Regions from separate parts of the Rhodopseudomonas boonkerdii genome, predicted to be linked through region 2. Evidence: predicted binding sites of a transcription regulator. Region 2 holds the regulator's gene; each other region holds the start of a gene.
What was found. The regulator PhoB, encoded in region 2, activates phosphate uptake and scavenging genes when phosphate is short. The targets are predictions, from matches to a motif close to TGTCATNNANCTGTCAT.

Region 1 (3,277 bases), 2.0 Mb from region 2:
CCACCATGATCTGTTCGAGAACCTGCGTATGCACGGTCGGATTCTGCAGCGGGCACAGCACCTCGACGCGGCGATCAAGATTGCGCGGCATCATGTCAGCGGACGAGATATAAACGGCTGCCTTCGGACTCGGCAGGCCATGGCCCATACCGAAACAATAGATGCGGCAATGTTCAAGGAAACGGCCGATGATCGATTTGACCCGGATGTTCTCCGATAGTCCGGGCACGCCAGGGCGCAGGCAGCAGATACCGCGCACGACGAGTTCGATCGAAACGCCGGCTTTCGAGGCCTCGTAGAGCGCATCAATGATACCCGGATCGACCAGCGCATTCATCTTCAGCCAGATCGCGCCGGGCTTGCCGGCACGTGCGAATTCCGCCTCGGCTTTGATGTGACCGATCATCTGCTTGCGCAATGTGAGCGGCGACACCGCCATCTTCTCGATGTCGCTCGGCTCCGCATAACCGGTGATGTAGTTGAAGACGCGCGCGACGTCGCGACCGATGATCGGGTCCGACGTGAAGAAGGACAGATCGGTGTAGATGCGCGCTGTAACCGGATGATAGTTGCCGGTACCGGTATGAACATAAGTCGTCAGCGCCCCGCCCTCACGACGCACCACGAGCGACAGTTTCGCGTGCGTCTTGAGTTCGAGGAAACCATAGACCACCTGCACGCCGGCCCGTTCGAGGTCGCGAGCCCAGCGGATATTTGCCTCTTCGTCGAAACGCGCACGCAGCTCAACCAGGGCAGTCACCGACTTGCCGGCTTCGGCCGCCTCGACCAGCGTGCGAACGATCGGCGAATTGTTGGAGGTGCGGTACAGTGTCTGCTTGATGGCGACGACGTCGGGATCGCGCGCCGCCTGCTGCAGGAACTGGACGACGACGTCAAAGGACTCATAGGGGTGATGGACGACGAGATCCTTCTGCCGGATCGCCGCGAAGATATCGCCGCCGTGATCGCGCACACGCTCGGGATGGCGCGGCACATAGGGAACAAATTCCAGATCCGGGCGATCGAGACGTGTGAGCTGCGAAACCTCGTTCATGGCCAGAATACCATCGACCAGAAGAATTTCGTCATCGGAGGTTGCCAGGGCACGCTGCACCGAGGCGCGCAATTCCACCGGCATAGCCGCTTCGATCTCAAGCCGGATGACCGAGCCTCGACGGCGACGCTTGAGCGCCGATTCGAACAGGCGAACGAGATCTTCGGCCTCTTCTTCGACTTCCAGCTCGCTGTCGCGAATGATGCGGAATGCGCCCTGCCCTTGAACGACATAGCCGGGGAAAAGACGCCCGATGAACAGGCTCGTCGCCTGTTCCAGGGTGATCAAGCGAACCTCACCCTCCTTACCCGGATTGGGCAGACGGATGAAACGGTCGATCTTGCCGGGCATGCGGATCAGCGCGTTCATCGTCTTGCCATCGGCCACACGCGTCAAATGCAGCGCGATGGTGAAGCCGAGGTTCGGAATGAACGGAAACGGATGCGCGGGATCGATCGCCAATGGGGTCAGCAGCGGGAAGATGTTGTGGAGAAAGTGATCCTCAATCCAGCTGCGCTCGGCCCTGGTGACGTCCTTTCCATCGAGCAGGACGATACTGGCATCGGCAAGCATGCTGCGCTGCTCGCGCCAGATGGCCTGCTGATCGTTGGCAAGCTTGGATACCGAATGGTTGATCAGCACCAGCTGCTCCGCCGGTGTCAGCCCGTCCGGGCTGCGCTCGGTGATCCCCTCGCGCACCTGGGCCTTCAGCCCCGCGACGCGCACCATGAAGAATTCATCGAGATTATTTGCCGAGATCGACAGGAAGCGGACGCGTTCCAGCGCGGGATGGCCTGGATTGACGGATTCCTCCAGCACGCGACGATTGAAGTGCAGCCAGGAGAGCTCGCGATTGATGAAACGTTCCGGTCCTGATGCGATGGCTTCGACAGGCTTTGACTCGCCCTTTTTCTCTTCAATGGCAATCTCTTCCGCGGAGTCCATCAGGTCGCAATCCATCCAGTTCGAGCAATGTGGCGGTATCAGCTAAACGCAGCGGACAATGTGTTAGTTAAATGACAGTTCGATGACATTCAGAAACTGACACAGGCCGCCGTCAAGGCATGATATGCGCTGCGGTGCGAAGCCGCATAGCCGATATGAAACTCACGATTCGCGCAATAGTTCGGCAGCAAGCGCCCGGGTGACGGGACGCCGAAGCCGCAGCGCCTCGCTGTCGAGCAGCTCGACAGTCCGGCGCGCGGCAGCAAAAGATCGCTCGATCCGGCTTGAGATGTAACTGACGACGGTCTCGTCGATGCTCATCTGGCGATCGGCGCAGAATTTAACGATCAGCGCGCGAAACAGGAGATCATCGGGCGCATTGAGCTGCACCACCGGCACGGCGCGCAAGCGCGAACGCAGATCGCGCAGCCCGATCTCCATCGCCACCGGAACAATCCGGGTCGTGATCAGCACATAAGCACCATCTTCGCGCGCAAGATTGAGCAGATGGAACAGCGCCCGTTCATCGAAATGGTCCGGGGTCAGGTCTTCCACCACCAGCGCACCGGTCGCCAGCGCGCCGGGCACGGTGGCGGCCGTCAGGGCATGCGCCATGGTCGAACGCGCTCCAGCCTGTTCGGCCCAGATCGAGGCGAGATGGCTTTTGCCGGAACCTTCCGGCCCAGCCAGCAGCATGACCCGGTTCGGCCAGTCCGGCCAGCTATCGATCAGCCCGAGCGCTTCGGCATTGGCCGACCCCTCAAGAAAATCGTCGCGCGACAGGCTTTCCGCATGGGGCAGCGCAAATGCCAGTTGACGAGGTTGAACGCGGACAGACACGCAAATACTCCAGGCCGGCGAGCCGGCAGTCACTCAGGGCGCTCGCCCGCCTCGATCGTGCTCATGTGCCGTACCCACTCGACCAGGTAAAGGCCGACGGAGGCGAGCGACAGGACGGTAACAAAACCCATTAAAATCAAATTGTAAGGTGACGAATTGAAACCAAATCCGAGCGCCGCAAGGACCAGCGCGGCGAACGCCACCTGAGCTACCGTATTGAGTTTCGAGACCATCAGCGGCTTCATCGGAATCGGCTTGCCGAACAGCCAGGAGACGATCACCGCGCCCACGATCATGATATCCCGCGACACCACCAGAATCACCAGCCAGCGCGGCACTGCCCCCCATATCCCCAGGGAGACGTAGATCGAGACCAGAAGGGCCTTGTCAGCCAGCGGATCGAGCAAAGCCCCGAGTTCGCTGGCCATGTTGAAGCGC
Region 2 (3,277 bases):
CAGACCAACAAGATCTTCACCTCGCCGAGCGACCGCCGCACTCAGGATTACATCACCGGCCGTTTCGGCTGACGCGATCAACTCGCGAGAGGATTGAGCTATGGCTTTTGAACATACGACTAAGGCCTTCGACGACGATCTTCAAGAACTGACCCGTCTCGTCGCCGAGATGGGAGGCCTCGCCGAGCGTCAAATCGTCGAATCCGTCGACGCCCTGATCCGCCGTGACGTAGCCCTGGGCGCGCGCGTGGTGGCGACCGACGCGGAAATCGACCAGCTGCAACGGATGATCGAAGAGCGTGCCGTTCTCACCATCGCCAAGCGTCAGCCGATGGCGGTGGACCTGCGCGAGATCGTCGGCGCGCTTCGCGTTGCCACGGATCTCGAGCGCATCGGCGATCTCAGCAAGAATATCGGCAAGCGTGTCAATGCGCTGGATAGCGATTTCCACCCGCTGAAGCTGATCCGCGGCCTCGAGCATATGACCGATCTGGTGAATACCCAGGTCAAGGCGGTGCTTGACGCCTATGCCGCGCATGACCTGCCGGCAGCGATGAGCGTATGGAAGGGCGATGAGGAAATCGACGCGATCTGTACGTCGCTATTCCGCGAGCTTCTCACTTACATGATGGAAGATCCGCGCAACATTTCGTTCTGCATCCATCTGATGTTCTGCGCCAAGAACATCGAACGGATTGGCGATCACGCGACCAATATCGCCGAGACCGTATTCTACATGATCGAAGGTCAGCAGATGGTCGACAAGCGTCCGAAGGGCGACATGACCAACTTTGCGACACCGGCGAGCTGAGGCTCGCCGCGACGTCCCTGAACGAAAGATAGGAACGAGCCATATGAACGCGCGCATTCTGGTAGTGGAAGACGAGGAAGCTCTGACCACACTGCTGCGCTACAATCTCGACGCCGAAGGTTACGATGTCGAGACGGTTGCCCGCGGCGACGATGCCGACACCCGCTTGAAAGAGCGCGTACCGGACCTCGTGGTCCTCGACTGGATGCTGCCGGGGTTGTCCGGCATCGAACTCTGCCGTCGCTTGCGGGCGCGGCCGGAAACCAAGGCGCTGCCGATCATCATGCTCACCGCCCGCGGTGAGGAGAGCGAGCGCGTTCGTGGCCTCGCCACCGGCGCGGACGATTACATCGTCAAGCCATTCTCCGTCCCGGAGTTGCTGGCCCGTGTGAAGGGTCTCTTGCGTCGTGCGGCACCGGAACGTCTTGCCACCGTACTTGCCTTCGGCGATATCGAACTCGACCGCGACAAGCGCCGGGTCGTCCGTGCGTCGCGTCCGATCGATCTTGGTCCGACCGAATATCGGCTGCTTGAGTTCTTCCTCGAGCATCCCGGCCGCGTGTTCAGCCGCGAACAGCTGCTCGACAGTGTCTGGGGCCGCGACATCTATATCGATGAGCGCACGGTCGACGTTCACATCGGTCGTCTGCGCAAGCTGCTCAATCCGGCCGGCGAGCCCGATCCGATCCGCACCGTTCGCGGCGCCGGCTATGCGCTCGATGATCGTTTCGACAAGGCGGCGGAGTAACTCTGCTTCCATACGGTTCGCCCTCATCCAGAGGAGCGGCCGTAGGCCGCGTCTCGAAGGATGGATACGGAACGCCCACAACTCATGGTTCGAGACGGCGCTGCGCGCCTCCTCACTATGAGGGCGGAGATGATGGCTCTTCCCGATAGCAAAATACGAAAAATGCCCGGCTCGTCGCCGGGCATTTTTGTTAGCTCATTACTCTTTCGCTTACCGCGGCGGCTTCGGTGCAGTGCGACGGCGATCCGCTGCCGGCTGATAGGCGATGCGCGAATGGTGCGCGCAGTAAGGAGCGCCCGCCACGGCCTTGCCGCCGCAGAAATAGAAATCGGAACTGGCCGGATCGCCGACCGGCCAGTGGCAGGTGGCGTCGCTGAGTTCGACGAGCTGCAGGCGTTGGCTGATCGGGATCACATTGTCGACCGCGATCGGATCCGGCTCCATCTCGACGTCGTAGTTGTGCGCCAGCGCAGTGTTGCCACGGGCCACGGGGCGCGGCATTCGCACCATTTGGGCCGGTCGCGGCTTGCGCGGGCGCGGCGCGGCGGACGAAGGGCTCTTGGCGCGGCCGGACAGGCCGAGCCGATGCACCTTGCCGATCACGGCGTTACGGGTGACGTTACCGAGTTCCGCTGCAATCTGGCTGGCGGAAAGGCCGCCCTCCCAGAGTTTCTTCAGCTGTTCGACGCGATCGTCGGTCCAAGTGATTACCGTCATCGCCAAATCCCTTCGTAGGCGTCGGGCCGGATCGGCTCCGACGCTGCGACTTGAAATCGTCAAAAACCTCGCTGTCAGAATCCCTTAGCGCTCACCGGATGCATGACTGCTTCCGGCCTTACGCCGTACCGATAGTGTATAAGGGTCTACTGCCGCACGAGATGTCGTATCCGACAAGCCAAAAACTACATGATGCCGCGACTCACGCGCAAGAGTCGGCCGAGTCACATCCACATGCTTTGTGTCAACCAAGCAGAAAAAGCGGCTTTTTGTGCGCCCCGGGGTGGCTTGAAAGCCACTATGCGCGGTTGACACCCCGGGTGGCCCCCATAGAATATCGCGCGCGTGCCGCCCGAGAAGGGCGGCACGTTTCGTTTTGAGGGTCCGCTGCCCCGTGTCGCACTGTTGTCATCGATAGTGCCCGACATCGGTGGGGGCCACAGGCTGATTGATCGGAACCGTTATGACCAGCAACGCACCATCCTCGCAAATTTCTCAGGCTCACCTTCTGCCTGTCTTCGCGCGCGCAGATGTGGCGTTCGAGCGCGGTGAGGGGGCCTGGCTGATCTCGACGACCGGCGAGCGCTATCTCGATTTTACCAGCGGTGTTGCGGTCAATTCGCTCGGTCACGCGCATCCGCATATGGTCGCAGCGCTGCAGGAGCAGGCCACCAAATTGTGGCACATGTCGAACCTGTTCAAGAGCCCGGATGGTGAGCGCCTCGCCGCGCGGCTTTGCGAAAATTCGTTCGCTGATTTCGTGTTCTTCGCCAATTCGGGTGCGGAAGCGATGGAGTGCGCGTTGAAAGTGACGCGGCACTATCATTTCTCCAAGGGGCATCCCGAGCGCACGCGCATCATCACCTTTGAAGGCGCGTTCCACGGCCGCACGCTCGGCACGCTCGCCGCGACCGGCGCCGCCAAGTATCTCGAAGGCTACGGGAAACCGCTGGAAGGCTTCGACCAGGTGCCGCTTGGCGATCTCGATGCGGTGAAGGCGG
Region 3 (3,277 bases), 870 kb from region 2:
GGCCACGCCAGCGACGAGGCCGCCGAGCGCGGCGAGCCGTTCCGCGTCGATCAGGTTCTGCTGGGCCGTATTGAGTTCGAGCAATGCGCTCTCGGCCTTTTCCTTGGCCGCACGCAGCTCGTTTTCGGCGTCGCGCTTGGCAATGGCGTTCTGGCGAAAGACTTCGACCGCCCGCGCCATGGCGGCGATCTCGTCGGTGGCCGTGGTGCCCTGCACCTTGCGATCGAGGTCGCCCGAGGTAATCGCCCGCATCGAGGTCATGATCTGCCGCAGCGGCATGCGGATGCTGAGCGTGATGATGATGCCTGCGGTGAGAATGATACCGAGAAAGGCGCCGGCAATCACCATCACGTTGCGCGAGATGGCCGCCAGCGTACGGGCGAAGGTGGTCTGCGCGCTTTGTTCGCGCTGGCGCATCTTCACCGACAACCCGTCGATGGCGGCGATGGTTTCAGCTTGGCTGGCATCGATGGAATTGCGGAGCAGATCGGTGCGGCTGGACAGTTGTTCCGACAGTTTCGTGAGACCGTCGCGCAACGCGCTGGCGCTCCCTTTCAGGCGCTGCAACGCGATACGCTGCAGGTCGTTGTCGGCGAGGTCGGTCATGACCGGAATGGTGCGTTCGATCATCTCGGTGTTGCGGCGGGCTTCCTCCGCCGAGGCCGAGGCAAGCGAGAGATAATAGGAATTCGCTGCCACCAGCATCGCCGTGAAGGCTTCGCGGGATTTGCCGAGTGCCGGCCAGATCAGGGCATCGCGCTGGCCGGTGGCGCCTTCTATGATGGAATAGAGCCCTGCCATGTCCTTGGCGGGCCCGAGCACCTGGTCTTCGTAAGTCTTGGCGATGGTGCTTTGCAACGTCCGGAGCTCACCGAAGCCGCTGAGGAAGCGCTCCGTCACGCGCTCCAGTTCCGCCACTGACCCCGAAATCATCGGATCCGTGGACGCGCGGGTGTTCAGCGTGCCAAGCACCGCTTCGCGCAGCAGCAGAATCTCGGCAAAGAGTTCCGGGCTCGGCTGGTTGATGTAACGATGGATCAGGTTCTGCAGCCGGCCGGTCTCGCTTTCCAGCAGCGCAAGCACCTGATCGGATTGTCGCACCTGCCGGACATCCTCCCAGGCCGAGGAGAGCACGCGCGAGCCGCTCCAGATCAGGCCGGCGAGGACGAGGACCACAGCGGAATTCAGCGCCGCGATAGAGAGAATGCGCCAGCGGATCGGAATCGCGCGCACAAGTCCCACAATGCCGGTTCGGCCTTGTGCCGCCAGCCCTTCCTGACCCTCGGATACTTCACGATGCGGGCTTGTCACCACGAGTGTGTCATCTGGCTTTGGGAAAGGTTCAACTGGCGAACAAGGTCTATCCAAGCCCTGCAGCTATACTGGCGATTGAACCGAAAGGCATCGGAATTCAACACAGTCCTGCGGCGTCATGATGAATCTGCTTGCAGCCGGCCGGTTCCGGGGCTTTCTTCACGGAAGCATGATCTTGTCCGGAAACCGATATCCACTTATCGGGATCGTGCTCTAGAATCTTATCGAAAACGTCATTTTCGTGTGTCGCTGAAGGGCGAGGCCTTCCGGCGACGGACTGATGACACGCCGGTCCCGATCGGCACTGCAAGAGGGCAGGCTTGGATGATGCGGAAACTGGCGCCCGGATGTTGTGCGCTCGTCACGGCGCTCCTGCTGGCGACGGCTCCGGCGCGGGCGGTCGTCGAAGTGCAATGGTGGCATGCCATGTCCGGGCAACTGGGACGGCAGGTCGAGAAACTGGCGGCCGATTTCAATGCCACCCAGAGCGGTTTCCGTATCGTCCCGATTTATAAGGGAAATTATACGGAAACGGTGACAGCGGCGATCTTCGCCTTCCGCTCCCGCAGCCAGCCGGCCATCGTGCAGGTGAACGAGATCGCCACCGCGACCATGACGGCCGCCAAGGGCGCGACCTATCCGGTCTATGAGCTGATGCGCGACCAGGCCGAGACATTTACCCCTTCGGCCTACCTGCCGGCGATCACCGGCTATTACACCGATACGGCCGGCAACATGCTGTCGTTCCCGTTCAATGCCTCGACGCCGATTCTGTACTACAACAAGGATCTGTTTCGTGCCGCCGGCCTCAATCCCGATGAACCGCCGAAGACCTGGCCCGAGCTTGGCGCGATGGCGCAGCGGCTGCGCGCCGCCGGAACGCCATGCGGCTTCACCACGGCATGGCCATCGTGGATCAATGTGGAGAATTTTTCGGCCTTTCATAACATTCCGCTGGCGACCCGATCGAACGGCCTCGGCGGCCTTGATGCCGAGCTGACCTTCAACAATCCGATCATGATACGTCATATCGCGCAGCTCGCCGAATGGCAGAAGACCAAGGTGTTCGACTATAGCGGTCGGGCGACTGCGGCGGAGCCGCGCTTCCAGAAGAGCGAGTGCGGGATTTTTCTGGGCTCTTCCGGCACACGCGCCGATATTCTTGCCAATGCGAAATTCGATGTCGGTTATGGCATGTTGCCATACTGGCCGGACGTCGCCGGTGCGCCGCAGAACTCGATGATCGGCGGCGCCACGCTGTGGGTGTTGCGCGATCGTCCGCGCGACGAATACAAGGGCGTCGCGCGGTTCTTCGCGTTCCTGTCGCAGCCGGACATTCAGGCGGCGTGGCATCAGAACACGGGTTATCTTCCAAGCACACGCGCGGCTTACGAGTTGACGAAGGCGCAAGGTTTCTATCTGCGCAATCCCGGCACCGAGAAATCGATCGAGCAGATCACGCTGAAACCGCCGACGGAGAATTCGACCGGATTGCGGCTCGGTTCCTTCACCTTGATCCGCGATGCCATCGAGGATGAGCTCGAAGCCGCCTTTGCCGGAAAGAAGTCGGCGCAGCAGGCACTCGATACGGCGGTGGAGCGCGGCAACAGGTTGCTGCGGCAATTCGAGCGGGCGAATCCGGCGCAATGACAGCGAAGAGGCTTCACCGCAAATCGTAGGACAGCGGTAGCGTGAAGGACTGGCTCGACAGCGCCATCTCGGCCGGGAACGGTGGGAAGGGCTGCGCGCGGCGCACCGTCGCTACGGTTTCCGCATCGAACGCGGGATTACCCGACGAGCCGATCGACCGCACGGACAGCACGTTGCCGGATCGGCTCAGGGTAAACGCCACCACGGTGCGGACCTTGCCGGCCTGCCCGCTGCGCGCGCCGGACGGATATTGTTTGAAACGCTGCACATGCGCCTGAACGAGCTGGTTGTAGCTCGCGATCGCGGCGCGCGA

Region 1: a site for PhoB is predicted at 2,071-2,087, ahead of E0H22_RS12465 (RNA degradosome polyphosphate kinase). Genes of this name have one in related genera too.
Region 3: a site for PhoB is predicted at 1,584-1,600, ahead of ugpB (sn-glycerol-3-phosphate ABC transporter substrate-binding protein UgpB). Genes of this name have one in related genera too.

What each region holds. Positions count from the first base shown of each region.
Region 1 is NZ_CP036537.1:2,687,808-2,691,084, reverse strand. It holds gene E0H22_RS12465 (RNA degradosome polyphosphate kinase) at 1-1,999, opposite strand, end outside; gene E0H22_RS12460 (P-loop NTPase family protein) at 2,162-2,839, opposite strand; gene E0H22_RS12455 (CDP-alcohol phosphatidyltransferase family protein) at 2,869-3,277, opposite strand, start outside.
Region 2 is NZ_CP036537.1:646,780-650,056, forward strand. It holds gene pstB (phosphate ABC transporter ATP-binding protein PstB) at 1-72, shown strand, start outside; gene phoU (phosphate signaling complex protein PhoU) at 101-811, shown strand; gene phoB (phosphate regulon transcriptional regulator PhoB) at 855-1,559, shown strand; gene E0H22_RS03025 (GcrA family cell cycle regulator) at 1,770-2,276, opposite strand; gene E0H22_RS03030 (aspartate aminotransferase family protein) at 2,740-3,277, shown strand, end outside.
Region 3 is NZ_CP036537.1:5,406,133-5,409,409, reverse strand. It holds gene E0H22_RS24855 (sensor histidine kinase) at 1-1,269, opposite strand, end outside; gene ugpB (sn-glycerol-3-phosphate ABC transporter substrate-binding protein UgpB) at 1,642-2,964, shown strand; gene E0H22_RS24845 (energy transducer TonB family protein) at 2,978-3,277, opposite strand, start outside.